DNA from 2 places in the Enterobacter chengduensis genome. Region 1 is predicted to be linked to the other one. Evidence: predicted binding sites of a transcription regulator. Region 1 holds the regulator's gene; the other holds the start of a gene.

Region 1 (10,525 bases):
ATTGCCCATAACGGCTGCTGCCTGACCGTCACCGAAATTAACGGTAACCAGATTAGCTTTGATTTAATGAAAGAGACGCTGCGGATCACCAACCTGGGCGAGCTGGCGGTGGGCGATACCGTCAACGTTGAACGAGCAGCGAAGTTCAGCGATGAGATTGGCGGCCATCTGATGTCGGGGCACATCATGACCACCGCTGAAGTAGCGAAAATCGTCACCTCGGAAAATAACCGTCAAATCTGGTTTAAAATGCAGGATCCGTCATTAATGAAATACATCCTCTATAAAGGATTTATTGGCATTGACGGGATTAGCCTGACGGTGGGGGAAGTGACGCCAACGCGCTTTTGCGTGCATTTAATTCCTGAAACGCTGCAGCGCACCACGCTGGGTGCGAAAAAGCTGGGGCATCGCGTGAATATCGAAATCGATCCGCAAACCCAGGCGGTGGTGGATACGGTTGAGCGCGTGCTGGCGGCAAAAGAAGCGGCAATAATAAAGAACGTAGAAGAAGAATAAAAAATAGCCCCGGTTCACCGGGGCTATTTTTTTAGCGTGCGACCCGCAGGCCGTGTTCAATTCCGCGGCTGAAAACAACCTGCCAGAGCTGAATATCCCGCGCGCGAAACGCTCCCGCGCAGGCATTCAGATAATAGCTAAACATTCGCTTAAATCGTTCAGAATAGTTGTCCGCAATCTCTGGCCAGGCCTCCTGAAAACGCGCATGCCATGCCATCAGCGTGGTGTCGTAATCCGCGCCAAAGTTATGCCAGTCTTCCATCACGAAATGGGACTCGCTGGCGTTGGCAATCTGGCGAACGGACGGTAAACAGCCATTCGGAAAGATGTATTTGTTGATCCACGGGTCAACGTTATTGTCGGTCCGCTTAGAGCCGATGGTGTGCAGCAGGAAGATGCCGTCCGGTTTTAAGTTACGATCCACGATCTCAAAATAGGTATCGTAGTTTTTCGGCCCGACGTGCTCGAACATGCCGACGGAAACGATCCGGTCAAACTGCTCGTTCAGGTCACGGTAATCCTGCAGGCGGATATCTACGTCGAGGCCCTGGCAGCGTTCCCGAGCCATTTTTTGCTGTTCCGCTGAAATCGTTACGCCGACCACGCTGACGTCATAGTGCTTCGCCATAAAATACGCCAGCCCACCCCAGCCGCAGCCGATATCCAGCACGCGCATGCCGGGCTGTAGCTGCAGTTTTTCGCCGATCAGACGCAGCTTGGCCTGCTGTGCCTCCTCAAGCGTTGACGCGTCTTTCCAGTAGGCACAGGAGTATTGCATGAAAGGGTCCAGCATCCGGCTGAACAGGTCATTGCCCAAATCGTAATGCTCTTTACCGACGATCCATGCGCGTTTTTTATTTTGCAGATTAAACAGTCGGGCAGAGGCGACGCGCAGGGTGTCTTTCAGATGGCGAGGGAGTTGATTTTCCAGACCGGCACGCAGCACGCTGGCGAAAAAGGTATCCAGGCGCTCACACTCCCACCAGCCGTCCATGTAGCTTTCGCCCAGGCCTAACGATCCCTCTCGCAATACACGTTTAAAAAAGTCGGGATGTTTAACCTGAGGATCGGATGGTGATGAACCATTGATAGTGATGCCTGCTCGACCTAACAGTTCACTGACGATCCGGGACCAGTTGTCGTCCGGAACGCTGACTTCTTCTATACACGATGAACTCATAGCTTCTCCATCACTCTGATGTGATCAGAACCTTCAAACAGCGTAGACGCTTTTTTGGTTTGTGAGAAATCTCACGGTAAAAACCGCGAGGCTAGTATCCGACGTAGAACAGAGGAAGGGAGATAACCCTTGCCGAAATGCCTTCCATGGTAAAACGGGAGCACTCCGGCTCCCGTTAACACTTAATATTTATCGTATTTAATCGAACCAAATTTAGTATAGGCCTCAAAATTTGGTGATTCAATAGAAAATTGTTAGCAACCTAATCACTGAAATGTAACATGATTTCAGGCGCAATCAGGCATGCGAGGTTTCCGCCTGCGACCGCGCATTTTGCTCGCGATGCGCAGCCGACTGCATGCGATAGCCCATCGCCGCCAGCGCAACGGTGACCAGCATCACGCTGGTGGTGGTCAGCAGCGGCGTTGCAATAAGCGCGGAGACCACCAGGCTTGCCAGGAAGCACAGACCCAGCTGCAGGGTATTTTGCAGCGCGGCCGCGCGGCCTGTCGCCTGCGGGAACGGACGTAACGCCTGTGCCACCACGATGGGGTAAATCGCCCCGTTCGCCACGGCCATCACGCAGAAGGGGATCAAAATTTCAGCCAGACCTGCGCCCGGAACAAACCCGACGGCCCAGGTGCCGATGACGCTCAGCGCATAGAGCACCAGCAGCCATGGCAGCATCTGCTGACCTTCCCATTTTTGCAGCGCCGCGCGGCAGCCGTACCCGCCTACCAGGAACGCGATGGTCTGCGGAACATAGCTCAGACCGATGGCCGCCGGGCTGTAGCCCATATCGTGCAGAATAAACGGCGAGCCGGTGAGCCACGCGAAGAAGCTGGCCGAACAGGCGGCATAGATCAGGACATTCCCGCGATACGCTTTCGCGCTCAGCAGGGAGGTGAAGGTGATCGGCTTCGCGTCGGCGTGCGCCTCTTTTTTATGCGCGGGCTTGAGGCCGAACGCCGGCAGCATCAGCACCAGGGTGATGGCAAACAGCGTGGCAAAGATCGCCTGCCAGTCGAAATGCGCGAGGATCCAGCTGCCCAGCAGGGGAGCGAGGGCAGGGGAAAGTCCCACCAGCGGCATAATCGTCGCGAAAATACGGTTTGTACGGTTAGCCGGATAGTAGTCGGTGACCAGCGCCTGCCAGGTCACCGCCGCGGCACAGACGCCCACGGCCTGAATGAAGCGCAGCACCAGCAGCCAGGTAGCGTCACGCACCCACAGCATCCCCAGGCAGCCGACGGCAAAAATGGCCAGACCCAGCAGCAGGACCGGTTTACGGCCAAAGCGATCCGAGAGCGGTCCCCACAGCAGCTGGGCGAAAGCAAAACCGGCGAGGAATAAGCTCAGGCTGGCGCTGATGGCCGCAGCAGGGGTTTGCAGATCTTCCTGCATCGCGGCAAACGCCGGCAGGTACATGTCGGTGGCCAAAAAGCCCAGCACGCTTAAGCCGCCGAGCCAGACTAAAAATCCTTTCCTGGGTTGCATTCTTCTATTCTCCTGAGGAGGCAGGTGTACGTTGGCGCAGAGTGTAGGGAGTGCAAAGCGGCTTGTGAAACGCTAATATTTGGCGGGTGCATTCAAATTTTTTGCAGGCAGAAAATGTGGTCAGATTATTCTCTTGAAGTGGTCGATGCTGTCGCGCGCAACGGCAGCTTTAGCGGTGCGGCGCAGGAGCTGCACCGCGTCCCTTCGGCAATCAGCTACACGGTGCGTCAGCTGGAGGAGTGGCTGGCGGTTCCGCTGTTTGAACGGCGGCATCGCGACGTGGAATTGACGCCCGCAGGCGCGTGGTTTTTGAAGGAAGGGCGTTCTGTTATCAAAAAAATGCAGATCACCCGCGAGCAGTGCCAGCAGATCGCCAACGGCTGGCGGGGACATCTCTCCATCGCGGTGGATAACATCGTGAAGCCCGAGCGCACCCGGCAAATGATCGTCGATTTCTATCGCCATTTTTCTGACGTCGAGCTGCGGGTCTCCCAGGAGGTGTTCAACGGCGTATGGGACGCGCTGGCGGACGGCAGGGTGGAGATGGCGATTGGCGCCACGCAGGCGATCCCGGTCGGGGGACGTTACGCCTTCCGCGATATGGGGATGCTGAGCTGGAAATGCGTGGTGGCACGCGATCACCCGCTGGCGGCGATGGAAGGGCCACTGAGCGACGATACGTTGCGCAACTGGCCGTCGCTGGTGCTGGAGGATACCTCCCGTTCATTGCCCAAGCGTATCACCTGGCTGCTGGACAACCAGCGGCGGGTGGTGGCGCCTGACTGGGAATCGTCGGCGACGTGCCTCAGCGCCGGGCTGTGCGTCGCGATGGTGCCCGTTCATTTTGCGCGTCCGCGCATCGATACCGGAGAGTGGGTGGCGCTGACGCTTGAGAATCCGTTCCCGGATGCGGCATGTTGCCTGACCTGGCAGCAAAATGATGTCTCGCCAGCGATGGCCTGGCTGCTGGATTATCTGGGCGACAGCGAAACGCTAAACCGGGAATGGTTACGGGAGCCAGCATAGCTGGCCCCGTAAAGGGATTAGCGACGGTAGTCGCGGAACGGACCATCCGCAACGGAACGGCGTTCAATCAGGCGCGGGTGGACCTCAATGGACTGCGACTCTTCACGTTTGTTGACGATCCTGTCGAGCAGCATGTTGAAGGCCGTTTCACCCAGCGAATCTTTCGGCTGGTGAATGGTGGTCAGCGCCGGGGTAAAGAAGCGCGCGTTACGCACGTTATCATACCCGATCACGGAAATATCCTGCGGCACGCGCAGACCCAGCTCGTCGGCCGCACAGAGCGCGCCCATGGCCATGATGTCGCCCCCGCAGAAAACGGCGGTCGGACGGTGCTGCTGGGAGACAATCTGCTGCATCGCGCGGTAGCCTGACTCCGGCTCAAAGTCGCCCTGCACGATCCAGTTTTCCGGCACGGTAATCAGCGCTTCTTCCATCGCTTTCATAAAGCCGGCCAGACGGCCCGCGCCGGTGTTGCGCTCCAGCGGACCCGGGATCACGCCAATCTCGCGGTGGCCGCGTTCGATCAGATAACGGCCCGCCATATAGCCGCCTTCAAAGGCGTTGTCGATCACGGAGTCGGTGAAGTCCGCGCGCGCTTCACCCCAGTCCATCACTACCATCGGGATATGGCGATACTCTTCGAGCATCGACAGCACGGATTCCGGGTACTCGGAACACATCACCAGCAGGCCATCCACGCGCTTTTGCGCCATCATCGACAGGTAGGCGCGCTGTTTTTCAATGCTGTTCCACGCGTTGCCCAGAATCAGGGTATAGCCTTTCTGGAAGCAGTTTTTTTCTACCGCTTCAATGATCTCGGCAAAATAGGCCGCTTCACTGCTGGTCGCCAGCAAACCAATGGACTTGGTGTGATTAACCTTGAGGCTGCGCGCAACCGCACTTGGCGAATAGTGCAGCTCTTTGATCGCTGCCCAGACGGCGTTGCGCGTCTCTTCCGCCACAAAGCGGGTTTTGTTAATTACATGTGATACGGTTGTAGTGGAAACGTTTGCGCGTTTTGCTACGTCTTTAATTGTTGCCATTAAATGTCACTCCAGACCATATCCTAAACTCCTGAAAAACTTGAAGGTAAACGTTTGCCTTCTCTCACCCTTATCTCGCAATGTTGAATTGCGGCACGCCGGGAAAACGACACGGGACGTCAGGAGGGGGTCAATGGCCGGTACGCTAATAAATTTAGCGTGGAATTTTGTCCTATCTTGATGAAAAGGGGAAGAGGTAAAGTGGTTATCAGTATAAATCCAGGAAGATTTTTGACGTAATCTGTGCAAAAATGAGCAAGCTCACTTTTCGTGGGGGGATTAAAAGGAGAAAAATTGATGAGTTCCGATCTGAAGTTTTCGCTGTTCACCACCGTTGTTGTGCTGGCTCTGATTGTCGCGGCGGGTCTGACGGCTGCGCTGCACTGATTTACGCGGGGGGAGAGCCTTCTCCTCCCAGTTTCCCGGATTGTTACTTCTCAGGCAAAAATTTTTTGCCATTTTGTTAACTTCTCATTTTTTGTGATTGATGTCATGCTTTCTGCTTCTTTGTTCTGTGTTACCACATGACACGGCATCCGGAGTTGACGCATGAAAATCAATTTTCCCCTGCTGGCCCTGGCGATTGGCGCTTTTGGGATTGGCACCACTGAATTCTCCCCGATGGGGCTACTGCCCGTTATCGCCCGGGGCGTAGACGTTTCGATCCCTGCTGCCGGGATGTTGATCAGCGCCTACGCTATCGGCGTGATGGTAGGAGCGCCGCTGATGACGCTTCTCCTTTCGCACCGCGCGCGCCGCAATGCGCTGATATTCCTGATGGCCATCTTCACCCTGGGTAACGTGCTTTCGGCCATTTCGCCGGACTACACCACGCTGATGCTGTCACGCATTCTGACCAGCCTTAACCACGGCGCGTTCTTTGGGCTGGGGTCGGTCGTTGCTGCCAGCGTGGTGCCTAAACATAAGCAGGCGAGTGCCGTAGCAACCATGTTTATGGGCTTGACCATCGCGAACATCGGCGGGGTGCCTGCGGCAACCTGGCTGGGCGAGGTCATTGGCTGGCGGATGTCCTTCCTGGCGACGGCCGGACTGGGCGTGGTCGCGATGGTGGCGCTGTTCTTCTCCCTGCCGAAAGGCAGCGCGGGAGAACGTCCTGACGTGCGCAGAGAGCTGTCGGTGCTGATGCGCCCGCAGGTGCTCTCCGCGCTGCTCACCACCGTGCTGGGAGCAGGGGCGATGTTTACCCTCTACACCTATATTTCACCGGTATTGCATGACATCACCCGCGCAACGCCTCTTTTTGTTACCGCGATGCTCGTGCTGATTGGCGTGGGCTTCTCGATCGGCAACTACCTCGGTGGGAAATTTGCCGACCGTTCCGTGAGCGGGACGCTGAAGGGTTTCTTAACCCTGCTGATTGTCATCATGATCGCAATTCCCTGGCTGGCGCGGAATGAAGTCGGCGCCGCGATCGCGATGGTTGTCTGGGGCGCAGCCACCTTTGCCGTGGTGCCGCCGCTGCAGATGCGCGTAATGCGCGTTGCGCATGAAGCGCCGGGGCTCTCGTCGTCGGTCAACATCGGTGCCTTTAACCTGGGCAATGCGCTCGGGGCGGCGGCCGGTGGGGCCGTGATTTCAGGAGGGCTGGGATACAGCTTTGTGCCGGTGATGGGGGCGATCGTTGCCGCGCTCGGCCTGCTGCTGGTGATGACGTCGGGTCGTAAACAGCCCGAAGCAGCCTGCGCTGCGGATTAAGCCAAAAACGCAGAAGGGCGAACCCTTCTGCGTGTCTCTTACGCGGCGAAGTTCTTCGCCACAAACTCCCAGTTAACCAGTGCCCAGAAGTGCTCCAGGTAGTTAGGGCGCGCGTTGCGGTAATCAATGTAGTAAGCGTGTTCCCATACGTCCACGGTCATCAGCGGCTTCGCGCTGGTGGTCAGCGGGGTGCCCGCGTTTGAGGTGGACACGATAGCCAGTTTGCCATCCGCCTCTTTAACCAGCCACGTCCAGCCAGAGCCGAAGTTCTTGATGGCGGCATCGGTGAACTTCGCTTTGAAGTCCGCGAAGCTGCCAAAGGCGGCGTTGATGGCGGTAGAAAGCTCACCGGCAGGTTCGCCGCCGGCATTTGGCGCCAGGCAGTGCCAGTAGAAGGTGTGGTTCCACACCTGAGCCGCGTTGTTAAATACGCCACCCTCTGAGCTGCGGACGATCTCTTCCAGCGTTTTGCCTTCAAAATCGGTGCCCTTGATCAGGTTGTTCAGGTTGGTGACGTACGTCTGGTGATGCTTGCCGTAGTGATATTCCAGGGTTTCCGCAGAAATGTGCGGGGCCAGGGCGTCTTTTGCATACGGTAGTGCAGGTAATTCGAACGACATTGCTTCTCTCCTTATTGTATTTTGCGTTGCCAATAACCACACAGACAACGTGGACAGGATAGCAAATTGAAAGGGTATGCAAAAGAGGAACTTACCCTGCCACGGATGTGGCAGGGCAGGGGTTAGCGAATGGTTTTCGGCGTCATCACGCGGCGCGCGCCGACGTAGTGGCGTACCCAGTAGTCTTCGCTGAGAGAGGTGATCTGAATATCCTGGCCGCTACGTGGAGACTGGATGAATTTCCCGTTGCCGACGTAGACGCCGACGTGGTCAGCCGTGCCGCGGCCCTGGGTGCGGAAGAAGACCAGGTCGCCGTTTTCCAGCTCGCCGCGGTCAACCGGTGAGGCATCGCGCAGGTGGTACATTTCGTTGGCGGTACGCGGAATGCGGAACTTAACCAGATCCTTATAGGCGTAATAGACGAGGCCGCTGCAGTCAAAGCCGGTACGCGGCGAGCTGCCACCCCAGTGATAAGGTTTGCCAATCTGCCCCATCAGCTTGTTCATTGCTGTTTTTTGCGCTTTCTGCACGCGCACCTTATGCACTTCCGCTATTTTGGTGACCTTCGTACATTTCGCCTTGTGGCCCTTACGCGCGGTGCATTTTTCAGTCACGAGGTTAGCGGCGGTTTGCGAAGCTTTACTTTTGGCGGAGTGGGCAGTGCGGGAAGGCTTGGTTTTCGTCTTGCTGGAAGCGGTCTGTTTGGTTTGAGCCGGTGTTTTTTTCTTGTCGTTCTTAGCGGTGGTTTTTTTCTTACGTTCTGTAGCTTTCGCCAGATGGTTTTTTTGTACGGCAGAATGCCGCGCCTGCTGAGAGGCGTTTGCCACTGGCGTGAAGGTGAGTGAAGTAAACAGTAAAGCACAGAGCGTGATCGAGATTTTATTTATCCGCGCCACTGGGCAGTCCCCTGATAAATGCAGGTCATCAATAACACCCGCGTATGATTTACAAAGCCCGTCGATTCTAATCTATAAAAAGCCAGAAAGTTAATAGCATTTTTCAAACTACAATCGTGTTTCGTTAGCAAGTGCAAAAAAAATCATCATTCTGTCGCACATTTGCCCACTCCCTAAGCAAAACCCGCACTGCGGCCGGAGTAAACACCATTTGCAATGCAACTTTGCGTGACTCAGGGTAAAATATATAAACGTGACAAAAATGTTATTTTCCGATGCCAGTCTGAACCGCTACAATGTCAGACGAATGCCGTTACAGAAGTTAAAGGAAGCAAGACATGAGCACCACTATTGAAAAAATCCAGCGCCAGATCGCTGAAAACCCGATTCTGCTGTATATGAAAGGTTCTCCGAAGCTGCCAAGCTGCGGCTTCTCCGCGCAAGCGGTTCAGGCGCTGTCAGCCTGTGGTGAGCGTTTTGCTTACGTTGATATCCTGCAGAACCCGGACATCCGCGCTGAGCTGCCTAAGTACGCTAACTGGCCGACGTTCCCACAGCTGTGGGTTGACGGTGAACTGGTTGGCGGCTGCGATATCCTGATTGAAATGTATCAGCGCGGCGAACTGCAGCAGCTGATCAAAGAGACGGCGGCGAAGTACAAAACCGAAGAGCCGGACGCAGAGTAATTTTCTGCGCAAATAAAAAAGCGACCCGCTATGTGGTCGCTTTTTTTTTGTCGGGTGGCGCTGCGCTTACCCGACCTACACGTCATCGGTAGCGTCAGCACCCGTTGCCAGCGGCCAGCCGCCCAGACGCTTCCAGCGGTTGACGATCTCACAGAACAGCTCTGCGGTACGCTCCGTGTCATACAGCGCGGAGTGCGCCTGCGTACCGTCAAATTCAATGCCTGCCGTAATACAGGCCTTTGACAACACCGTTTGTCCCAGCGCCAGACCGCTCAGCGCCGCGGTGTCGAAGGTCACAAAAGGGTGGAAGGGGTTGCGTTTGAGCGAGGCGCGCTCGGCTGCGGCCATGGTAAAGGTGTGATCGAAGGTGGCGTTATGGGCCACCATGATGGCGCGGCTGCAGTTCGTCTCTTTCATACCTTTACGCACCATTTTAAAAATGGCGTGCAGCGCATCATATTCACTGACCGCACCGCGCAGCGGGTTATGCGGATCGATACCGTTAAACGCCAGCGCTTCCGGCTGCAGGTTTGCCCCTTCGAAGGGTTCAACGTGGAAATGCAGCGTGGTGTCCGGGATAAGCCAGCCCTGTTCATCCATCTTCAGCGTGATGGCGGCAATTTCGAGCAGCGCATCGGTTTTAGCGTTAAATCCAGCTGTTTCTACATCAATGACAACGGGATAAAAACCACGAAAACGGTCGCACAGACCGCTAAATTGAGCGTTATCGGACATCAGGGTCTCTTACATGGGGAAAAAAGCAGAGCGCATTATGGCAAATTTTGGCGGGCGATGCAGTAAAACTACGGGCGCAGGCTGCGCCCTGAGGGATCAGTTGCCCAGACCGCGACCGGCGTCTTTGGCTTCAATCAGCTCGATTTTGTAACCGTCCGGATCTTCCACGAACGCAATCACGGTGGTGCCGCCTTTAACCGGACCCGCTTCACGAGTGACGTTACCGCCGTTGCTGCGGATGCGTTCGCACGCGTCGGCCGCGTTGTCCACTTCCAGCGCGATATGGCCGTAGGCGGTGCCCAGCTCATAGCTGTCTACGCCCCAGTTGTAGGTCAGCTCGATCACCGCTTCATCCGTTTCCGGGCCGTAACCCACGAACGCCAGCGAGTATTTGTATTCCGGGTTTTCGCTGGTGCGCAGCAGCTTCATGCCCAGGACGTTAGTGTAGAAATCAATAGAACGTTGCAGGTCGCCAACGCGCAGCATGGTGTGAAGTAGGCGCATAATTTCCTCATTAACCAATGAAATAGACTGTCATTTTGAACAGAAACGATGTTTGAGTATAGCGGCGAAGTATCGCCGCTATCAATGAACAACGGAGAGATTA
Region 2 (10,525 bases), 2.1 Mb from region 1:
TGCCAGATCAGTGACGGCACCGGCATTCTCACCATGCGTTTTTTCAACTTCAGCGCGGCGATGAAAAATAGCCTGGCGACGGGCCGCAGGGTACTGGCCTATGGCGAAGCCAAACGCGGGAAATACGGCGCAGAGATGATCCACCCGGAATACCGCGTGCAGGGCGATCTCAGCACGCCGGAGCTGCAGGAGACGCTCACCCCGGTTTACCCGACGACGGAAGGCATCAAGCAGGCAACGCTGCGCAAGCTCACCGATCAGGCGCTGGAGCTGCTTGATACCTGCGCCATTACCGAACTTCTGCCATCCGAGCTGGCGCAGGGCATGATGAGCCTGCCCGAGGCGCTGCGCACCCTGCACCGCCCGCCGCCAACGCTGCAGCTCAGCGACTTAGAAAGTGGCAAACACCCCGCCCAACGGCGTCTTATCCTTGAGGAATTACTGGCCCATAACCTGAGCATGCTGGCGCTACGCGCGGGCGCGCAGCGTTTCCACGCGCAGCCGTTAAGCCAGAATGATGCGCTCAAGGATAAGCTGCTGGCCTCGCTGCCGTTTAAGCCAACCGGCGCGCAGGCGCGCGTGACGGCCGAGATCGAACGCGATATGGCGCTCGACGTGCCGATGATGCGCCTGGTGCAGGGCGACGTGGGGTCCGGTAAAACGCTGGTTGCCGCGCTGGCCGCCCTGCGCGCAATTGCCCACGGTAAACAGGTCGCGCTCATGGCGCCGACCGAGCTGCTGGCTGAACAGCACGCCAACAATTTCCGCGCCTGGTTCGCGCCGCTCGGGATTGAAGTGGGCTGGCTTGCCGGGAAGCAAAAAGGCAAAGCGCGTCTTGCGCAGCAGGAGGCCATCGCCAGCGGCCAGGTGCAGATGATTGTCGGCACGCACGCTATCTTCCAGGAGCAGGTGCAGTTTAACGGCCTTGCGCTGGTGATTATCGACGAACAGCACCGCTTCGGCGTGCACCAGCGCCTGGCGCTGTGGGAAAAAGGCCTGCAGCAGGGCTTCCATCCGCATCAGCTAATCATGACCGCCACGCCGATTCCGCGCACCCTGGCGATGACCGCCTACGCCGATCTGGATACTTCCACCATCGACGAACTGCCCCCGGGCCGTACGCCGGTCACCACGGTCGCCATTCCTGACACGCGCCGCAGCGATATCATCGACCGCGTGCGCAACGCCTGCACCCACGAAGGGCGCCAGGCCTACTGGGTTTGTACGCTGATCGAGGAATCTGAACTGCTGGAAGCGCAGGCTGCCGAAGCCACGTGGGAAGAGCTTAAGCTGGCGCTGCCGGAGCTGAACGTGGGCCTGGTGCACGGCCGCATGAAGCCTGCTGAAAAACAGGCGGTGATGCAGTCGTTTAAGCAGGGGGAACTGCATTTGCTGGTCGCGACGACGGTGATTGAAGTGGGCGTGGACGTCCCCAACTCCAGCCTGATGATCATCGAGAACCCGGAGCGTCTCGGCCTTGCCCAGCTCCACCAGCTGCGCGGGCGCGTTGGCCGCGGTGCGGTAGCGTCCCACTGCGTGCTGCTCTACAAAGCGCCGCTCTCAAAAACCGCCCAGATGCGTTTGCAGGTGCTGCGCGACAGCAACGACGGTTTTGTGATTGCGCAAAAAGACCTGGAGATCCGCGGCCCGGGGGAACTGCTGGGCACGCGTCAGACGGGGAATGCCGAATTCAAAGTGGCGGATTTGCTGCGCGATCAGGCCATGATCCCGGAAGTTCAGCGCCTTGCCCGCCATATTCATGAACGCTACCCCGAACAGGCGGCAGCGTTAATTGAGCGCTGGATGCCGGAAACCGAGCGCTACTCCAACGCCTGATTCAGGCGAACATCGGCAGCATCAGGTAAAGCTTGATCACCAGCGCGTTGACGATATCAATAAAGAACGCTCCGACCATCGGCACCACCAGGAACGCCATGTGCGACGGCCCGAACCGTTCGGTGATCGCCTGCATGTTGGCAATAGCCGTTGGCGTTGCCCCCAGGCCAAACCCGCAGTGACCCGCCGCCAGCACCGCCGCATCATAGTTTTTGCCCATCATGCGCCAGGTTACGAACATGGCGTACAGCGCCATAAACAGGGTCTGCACCGCCAGAATCGCCACCATCGGCAGCGCCAGCGAGGCCAGCTCCCATAGTTTGAGGCTCATCAGCGCCATCGCCAGGAACAGCGACAGACAGACGTTGCCGAGCACCGACACCGCTCGCTCAAACACGCGGTAGAAGCCCATCAGCGCCAGACCGTTGCTTAGAATGACCCCGATAAACAGCACGCAGACAAAGGTCGGTAGCTCAAACGCGGACCCTGCCAGCCATTGCGCAACCACTTTACCCACGGTCAGGCAAATGGCGATCATCGCAATGGTTTCAATCAATACCAGGGAGGTAATGCTGCGCCCGACGTCCGGCTTTTCAAACGCGGTCGGCACCAGCTCATCGTCCGGCCTGCCGTCCGGCGTGGTGGAGTGTTTGACCAGATAACGGGCCACCGGGCCGCCAATCAGGCCGCCCAGCACCAGGCCAAAGGTGGCGCACGCCATCGCCACTTCCGTTGCGTTTTCAAAGCCGTAACGCTCAATAAACAGCTTGCTCCACGCCGCGCCGGTACCGTGACCACCCGAAAGGGTAATTGACCCCGCCAGCAGACCCATCAGCGGATCCAGCCCCAGCAGCGTTGCCATGCCGATGCCAATCGCGTTTTGCATCAGCAGCAGCCCCACCACCACAATCAGGAATACCCCGAGTACCTTACCGCCCGCACGCAGGCTCGCCAGGTTGGCGTTCAGGCCGATGGTGGCAAAGAAGGCCAGCATGAGCGGATCTTTCAGGGACATATCAAAATCGATTTCCCAGCCCATGCTTTTTTTCAGTATAAGCAGGGCCAGCGCCACCAGCAGGCCGCCGGCGACAGGTTCAGGAATAGTGTATTTCTTAAGAAGGGAAACGCTGTGTACCAGCTTACGGCCAAGCAGTAAGACCAGCGTTGCGGCAACAAGGGTCGACAACGTATCGAGATGAATCATAGAAGGCTCCTGTTTTGCGCGTGTTCCATACACACGCGGCGTTATCCTGGGCCGGTTTGTGCTCTTCATGAGCCCCGGCGCGAAAAAGTGTAATTTTTTTTTCCGAGGCGTTGTAGAAAACCTGCTCACAGCGGCAGATTTTCTTCCCTTTTTTTGCTGGCAATCGTTTGCTTTTACCAGGTGGTCAGATAAAATGCCCGCTTTTCCACCGTGGGATTGCCGCCGATGTCCGTTAACACCATAGAGTCGCCAGATGCGCAACCGATTGCGCAGAAGCAAAATAGCGAACTGATCTACCGCCTTGAGGATCGCCCGCCGCTGCCGCAGACGCTTTTCGCCGCCTGCCAGCACCTTCTGGCGATGTTTGTCGCGGTGATCACCCCGGCGCTGCTGATCTGCCAGGCGCTCGGCTTACCGGCGCAGGACACGCAGCACATCATCAGCATGTCCCTCTTCGCCTCCGGCGTGGCCTCGATTATTCAAATTAAAGCGTGGGGTCCGGTGGGGTCGGGATTATTGTCGATTCAGGGGACCAGCTTTAACTTCGTGGCACCGCTGATCATGGGCGGTACGGCGCTGAAAACCGGCGGTGCGGATGTCCCAACCATGATGGCGGCGCTGTTCGGCACGCTGATGCTGGCCAGCTGCACGGAGATGGTCATCTCCCGCGTCCTGCATCTGGCGCGCCGCGTCATCACCCCGCTGGTTTCCGGCGTGGTGGTGATGATTATCGGCCTGTCGCTGATCCAGGTGGGCCTCACCTCCATCGGCGGCGGCTATGCCGCCATGAGCGACCACACCTTCGGCGCGCCGAAAAACCTGCTGCTGGCGGGCGTGGTGCTGGCGATCATTATTCTGCTTAACCGCCAGCGTAACCCTTACCTGCGCGTGGCCTCGCTGGTGATCGCCATGGCGGCGGGCTACCTGCTGGCGTGGGCGCTGGGCATGCTGCCGGAGAACACCGCGCCGACCAACAGCGCGCTTATTACCGTCCCCACGCCGCTGTACTACGGTCTGGGCATTGACTGGGGCCTGCTCCTGCCGCTGATGCTGGTCTTTATGATCACCTCTCTCGAAACCATCGGCGATATCACCGCCACCTCGGACGTCTCCGAGCAGCCCGTTTCCGGCCCGCTGTACATGAAGCGCCTGAAAGGCGGCGTGCTGGCGAACGGCCTGAACTCGTTTGTTTCTGCGGTATTCAATACCTTCCCGAACTCCTGCTTCGGCCAGAACAACGGCGTGATCCAGCTGACCGGCGTCGCCAGCCGCTACGTCGGTTTTGTGGTGGCGCTGATGCTGATCGTCCTCGGCCTCTTCCCGGCGGTGAGCGGCTTTGTTCAGCACATCCCTGAGCCGGTGTTAGGCGGCGCAACCCTGGTCATGTTCGGGACTATCGCGGCCTCCGGCGTGCGTATCGTTTCCCGCGAGCCGCTGAACCGCCGCGCGATCATGATTATCGCGCTGTCGCTGGCCGTGGGGCTGGGCGTTTCCCAGCAGCCGCTGATCCTGCAGTTTGCGCCGGACTGGGTGAAAAACCTGCTCTCTTCCGGCATTGCCGCAGGCGGTATTACCGCTATCGTGCTGAACCTCGTTTTCCCGCCTGAAAAGAACTGATCCCCTTCACGGCAGGCAGTCAATGCCTGCCGTGACATCTAATTACACCATTCCCGCCTTGAGGATTGCGCATAAATCGTGCATAACTCCCTTATGTGCGTTTTGCGGGATGGAAGACCATGAAATTTATTGGAAAGCTGCTCGTCTATCTTCTGGTAGCCCTGCTCATTGTGTTGCTGGCGTTCTACATTCTGCTCCAGACCCGCTGGGGCGCGTCTCAGGTCAGCAGCTGGGTAACGGTGAATACCGACTACGAACTCAGTTTCGACAAGATGAATCACCGCTTTTCGTCGCCTTCCCACATCATTCTGGAAAACGTCACCTTTGGTCGGGACGGTAAACCCGCCACGCTGGTAGCCAAAAAAGTCGATATTGGCCTGAGCAGCCGTCAGATAACCGACCCGCTGCACATGGACACCATTACCCTGTTCGACGGCACGCTGAATCTCTCCCCACAGACCGCGCCGCTGCCTTTCCTGGCGGATCGCCTGCAGCTGAACAACATGGCCTTTAACAGCCCGAATACCGAATGGGACCTGAGCGCGCAGAAGGTGACGGGCGGCGTCAGCCCATGGCAGCCGGAAGCAGGCAACGTACTGGGGAAAAGCGCGCAGATTCAGATGAGCGCAGGCTCGCTGACCCTCAACGGCGTACCGGCCACCAACGTGCTGATCGAGGGCCAGCTGAACGGCAAGGAAGTGGTGCTTAACACCATCGGTGCCGATATGGCTCGCGGCTCACTCACCGGCTCCGCCCTGCGCAACGCCGACGGAAGCTGGATTATCGACACGATGCGCCTGAACGAGATTCGCCTGCAGAGCGATAAAACCCTGAGAGACTTCTTTGCGCCGCTGGCCACCCTTCCTTCACTGCAAATAGGCCGTCTGGACGTGACCGACGCCCGGCTGCAGGGGCCGGACTGGGCGGTGACCGATCTTGATTTAAGCCTGCGCAACCTGACGCTGAGCAAAGGCGACTGGCAGAGCCAGGAGGGTCGCCTGTCCATGAACGCCAGCGAGTTTATCTACGGCTCGCTGCATCTGTTTGACCCGATCCTGAACGCGGAGTTTTCCCCGCAGGGTATGGCGCTGCGCCAGTTCACCTCCCGCTGGGAGGGCGGCATGGTGCGCACCTCCGGTAACTGGCTGCGCGACGGTAAAGCGCTGGTGCTGGACGATGTCGCCATCGCCGGTCTGGAGTACACCCTGCCGCAGAACTGGAAAACGCTGTGGATGGAGCCGCTGCCGGAATGGCTGAACAGCGTTACGCTGCAAAAATTTGGCCTGAGCCGCAACTTGGTCATCGACATCGATCCCGCCTTCCCGTGGCAGATCACCTCCCTGGACGGCTACGGCGCTAACCTGCAGCTGGCGAAAGATCGCCAGTGGGGCGTGTGGGGCGGCAGCGCAACCCTGAACGGCGCGGCGGCAACCTTCAACCGCGTGGACGTGCGCCGTCCGTCGCTGGCGCTGAATGCCAACGCTGCCACGGTGAATATTACTGACCTGAGCGCGTTTACCGAAAAAGGCATTCTGGAAGCGACGGCGACGGTTTCGCAGCTGCCGCAGCGGCAAACCACCGTAAGCCTGAACGGGCGCGGCGTGCCGCTCAACGTGCTGCAGCAGTGGGGCTGGCCATCGCTACCGGTGACGGGCGATGGCAATATTCAGCTCACCGCCAGCGGCAGCATGCAGGCGAATGCACCGCTGAAGCCGACGGTAAACGGCAAGCTGAGCGCGGTGAATATGGATAAACAGCAGGTAGAGCAGACCATGACGGGCGGGGTGGTGTCGGCGATGGCGCCGGCACAGTAAAAAGCCGGGTGGCGGCTTCGCCTTACCCGGCCTACGAGGTTTTGGTTCCCTCTCCCCGTAGAAGACAGACCGACTAATTACCGTAGGCCCGGTAAGCGAAGCGCCACCGGGCATTTTTCAAGCTCAGAAGTGAACCACCACCTCATTCCCCTCCGCTTTCACCACCACGCCCCACTCGCTGCCCGCGTGTGAACCGCCTTTCACGCCGCTCACCTTCTGCACGTTGCGCAAGCACACCGACCAGTTTCGCGCCTCGCCCGCGCCGGTCAGGGTCACAACGTCGCCCTGACGCGACGCCTTCAGCGTAAACGCCACTGAACCGTCCGCCGCAGGCACCTCGCTCACCGCCGTTGCGCCATCCTCAAGTTTAAACAGCTGGAAGGCCGTGCCCTCGTTCCAAGCATAGTCTGGTTTCTGGCTGTTATTGCCCAGCGCAAGCAGGGTGTTATCGCGCACATAGACCGGCAGGCTCCGGAAATCATGCTGTTGCTTATGCCAGCGGCTGCCCTGGATTTCGTCGTTATGCCACAGGTGCGTCCAGCGGCCTTCCGGCAGCCAGAACTGCACGTCGCCCGCCTCGGAGAACACCGGCGCGACCATCACCGCATCCCCCAGCATGTACTGGCGGTCGAGATAATCGCACGCCGGATCGTCCGGGAACTCCAGCATCATCGCCCGCAGCATCGGCGTACCGCACTCGCGCGCCAGCGCCGCCTGACGGTACAGATACGGCATCATCCGGCACTTCAGCTGCGTAAAGTGGCGCACCACGTCGCAGGACTCGTCATCGTACGCCCACGGCACGCGGTAGGATTTACTGCCGTGCAGGCGGCTATGGCTGGATAAAAGCCCGAACGCGCACCAGCGCTTGTAAACGTGCGCCGGGGCGGTGTTTTCGAATCCACCGATATCGTGGCTCCAGAATCCGAATCCGGAGAGGCCAATCGACAGCCCGCCGCGCAGGCTTTCGGCCATCGACTCGTAGTTGGCGTAGCAGTCGCCGCCCCAGTGCACCGGGAACTGCTGCGCGCCCACGGACGCCGAGCGGGCAAACAGCACCGCCTCTTCTTCGCCCACCGTCTCTTTCAGCACGTTCCACACCAGCTCGTTATAGATGTAGGCGTAGTGGTTGTGCATCTTCTGCGGATCGGATCCGTCAAACCACTGCACGTCCGTCGGGATGCGCTCGCCAAAGTCGGTCTTAAAGCAGTCGACGCCCATGTCCACCAGGCCTTTCAGCTTGTCGGCATACCACCGGCACGCTTCCGGGTTTGTGAAGTCATAAATTGCCAGCCCCGGCTGCCACTTGTCCCACTGCCACAGAGAGCCGTCCGGGCGCTTGAGCAGGTAGCCCTTCTCTTTCAGCTCCTGGAATACCGGCGACTTCTGGCCGATGTACGGGTTAATCCACACGCAGACCTTCAGCCCTTTCTCCTTCAGGCGGCGGATCATTCCTTCCGGATCCGGGAAGGTCACCGGGTCCCACTCAAAATCACACCACTGGAAGGCCTTCATCCAGAAGCAGTCGAAGTGGAAGACGTGCAGCGGCAGATCGCGCTCGGCCATGCCGTCGATAAAGCTGTTAACCGTCGCTTCATCGTAGTTGGTGGTGAACGAGGTGGTGAGCCACAGGCCGAACGACCACGCGGGCGGCAGCGCCGGACGTCCGGTAAACCGCGTATAGCGGTTGAGCACCTCTTTCGGCGTCGGGCCGTCGATCACGAAGTACTCCAGGTACTCCCCCTCGACGCTGAACTGCACTTTGGAGACTTTCTCGGACCCCACTTCGAACGAGACGTTTTCCGGATGGTTGACCAGCACGCCGTAGCCGCGGTTGGTCAGGTAGAACGGGATGTTTTTGTAAGACTGCTCGGTGCTGGTGCCGCCGTCGCGGTTCCACGTTTCGACCGTCTGGCCGTTGCGCACCAGGGCGGTGAAACGCTCGCCCAGGCCGTAGACCGTTTCGCCCACGCCGAGGTCAAGACGTTCAAACACATAGTTGCGGTCGGTGTTGGTATCCTGCACGTAGCCGTTGTTTTTCAGCTGGCTGCCGGTAATGCGCTGGCCGTTGCGCAGGAAGTCCAGCGCCCAGAACTCGCCTTTGGTGACGCGCACGCTGACGCTGCCGCTTTTCAGCTCGGCAAATTCGGCGTTGTTTTCAATCTCGACCTTCACGTCTTTCTGCACGTTCAGCGGATAGTGCGGGCCGTTATTCAGCGCGCCCTGGAAGTGCTCGATGCGCACCCCGACAATCCCCTCCTGCGGGGCAAACAGGCGCACCGTGAACATGAGCGTGTCGAGCTGCCAGGTGCGCTCGCGCACGTCGCGCGGGGCAACAAACACCACCAGGTCATTTCCCTGCTGCTCCACGTCAAACACCTGAACCGGATAGGTTACGTTCAGGCCCGGTTGAATAAGCCAGTTTCCATCACTGATTTTCATGCTTTCGTCCTCTTAGTTCTGTAATTCTTTGCTGACCGGCAGGTTTTCAAACTCCTGCTGATTGCGGCGCGCGCCCTGCGCCAGCTCGCCCAGGATTTTGGTCAGGAAAGGGGTTTTCAGCGTGTAGTAGCGTTTGGCGATAATGGCGCTAAGCACGTAGCAGACCGCCGGGGCCAGGGTAAACAGGCCGATAATGATGCTGATGGTCGCGCTGTTCTGGGTTTTGGCTGCCGCGTCGTAGCCGCCGCCAGCCAGCATCCAGCCGATCATCGCCCCGCCCAGCGCCAGGCCAAGCTTCAGCACGAACAGCGTGCCCGCAAAGCTGATCCCGGTCAGGCGCTTGCCGTTGGTCCATTCGCCGTAGTCGACGGTATCGGACATCATTACCCACTGGATCGGCGTCACCAGCTGGTGCAGCACGCCGATAACGAAGATAAAGGCGAACATCAGCACCGTGGCGTGCATCGGCACGAAGAACATCGCCACGCTCACCACCGCCAGCGCGGCGTTGGTCCACCAGAAGATGCTGACCTTACACTTCCAGTCGGTGAGCGGTTTCGCCAGCGCGGAGCCGATCAGGTTGCCGACGCAATAGGTGGTGAGGAACGCGACGAACACCTCCGGCGAGCCCATGATCCAGGTGCAGTAGTACATCATTGCGCCACCGCGCACGCAGACGGCGAGGATGTTGAGGATGGTGAGTACGCCAACGATGCGCCACTGGTCGTTGTGCCAGATGTCGCGTAGATCTTCCCGCATCGAAGTGGTGCTCGGCGGCACCTGGATGCGCTCTTTGGTGGTAAAGAAGCAGAACGCCAGCATCAGGAACGCGACCACCGACAGGACGGCGATGCCGCCCTGGAAGCCGAACGCCTTATCGTCGCCGCCAATCAGGTTCACCAGCGGCATCATCAGCACCGTGGAAAGCATGCCGCCCGCCGTCGCCAGCACGAAGCGCCAGGATTGCAGGGAGATACGCTGCGTCGGGTCGTTGGTGATCACCCCGCCCAATGCGCAGTACGGGATGTTGACCACGGTGTAGAGCAGGGTCAGCAGGGTGTAGGTAATAGCGGCGTAAACCATTTTGCCGTTGAGGCTGAGGTCCGGCGTGGTGTAGGCCAGCACGCAGACGATGCCGAACGGGATGGCGCCGAACAAAATCCACGGGCGGAACTTGCCCCAGCGGCTGCGGGTGCGGTCGGCAATCAGCCCCATGCACGGGTCTGAGATTGCATCCAGCGCACGGGCCAGCAGGAACATGGTGCCGACAAACCCGGCGGGAATACCGAAAATATCGGTGTAGAAAAACATCATATACAACATGACGTTATCAAAAATGATGTGGCTGGCGGCGTCTCCCATGCCGTAGCCAATCTTCTCTTTTACTGATAGTACTTCGCTCATATTTTATTCATCCTTCACGCGGTAGGGGGCGCTGAGACCGGTTGCATTGGTTTTAAACCATTGTTTCATGAGCGGGTATTGCGTTTTCTGGTTAGAACATTACGTTTCTTGTTTTTTGTGATCGGGATAAAAGTTGATGAGCACGAAATGCTAACCTGAGGATTTTCTTAAGAATTAACTGAAACAGGGGGGTACAGGTCAAAAGAGG

What was found. Region 1 encodes PurR, which represses purine synthesis genes. Its sites were predicted from a motif close to CANGCAAACGTTTGCNTG; they were not measured.
Region 2: the regulator PurR is predicted to act here: its motif matches at 3,197-3,214, upstream of gltS (sodium/glutamate symporter).

What each region holds. Positions count from the first base shown of each region.
Region 1 is NZ_CP043318.1:2,212,955-2,223,479, forward strand. It holds gene FY206_RS10910 (riboflavin synthase) at 1-519, shown strand, start outside; gene cfa (cyclopropane fatty acyl phospholipid synthase) at 551-1,699, opposite strand; gene punC (purine nucleoside transporter PunC) at 1,997-3,196, opposite strand; gene punR (DNA-binding transcriptional activator PunR) at 3,311-4,222, shown strand; gene purR (HTH-type transcriptional repressor PurR) at 4,240-5,265, opposite strand; gene cydH (cytochrome bd-I oxidase subunit CydH) at 5,563-5,652, shown strand; gene FY206_RS10940 (MFS transporter) at 5,815-6,981, shown strand; gene sodB (superoxide dismutase [Fe]) at 7,020-7,601, opposite strand; gene FY206_RS10950 (C40 family peptidase) at 7,724-8,497, opposite strand; gene grxD (monothiol glutaredoxin 4) at 8,836-9,183, shown strand; gene rnt (ribonuclease T) at 9,259-9,918, opposite strand; gene gloA (lactoylglutathione lyase) at 10,015-10,422, opposite strand; gene nemA (alkene reductase) at 10,523-10,525, opposite strand, start outside.
Region 2 is NZ_CP043318.1:88,978-99,502, reverse strand. It holds gene recG (ATP-dependent DNA helicase RecG) at 1-1,836, shown strand, start outside; gene gltS (sodium/glutamate symporter) at 1,838-3,040, opposite strand; gene xanP (xanthine/proton symporter XanP) at 3,266-4,657, shown strand; gene FY206_RS00450 (AsmA family protein) at 4,777-6,471, shown strand; gene yicI (alpha-xylosidase) at 6,595-8,913, opposite strand; gene FY206_RS00440 (glycoside-pentoside-hexuronide family transporter) at 8,926-10,317, opposite strand.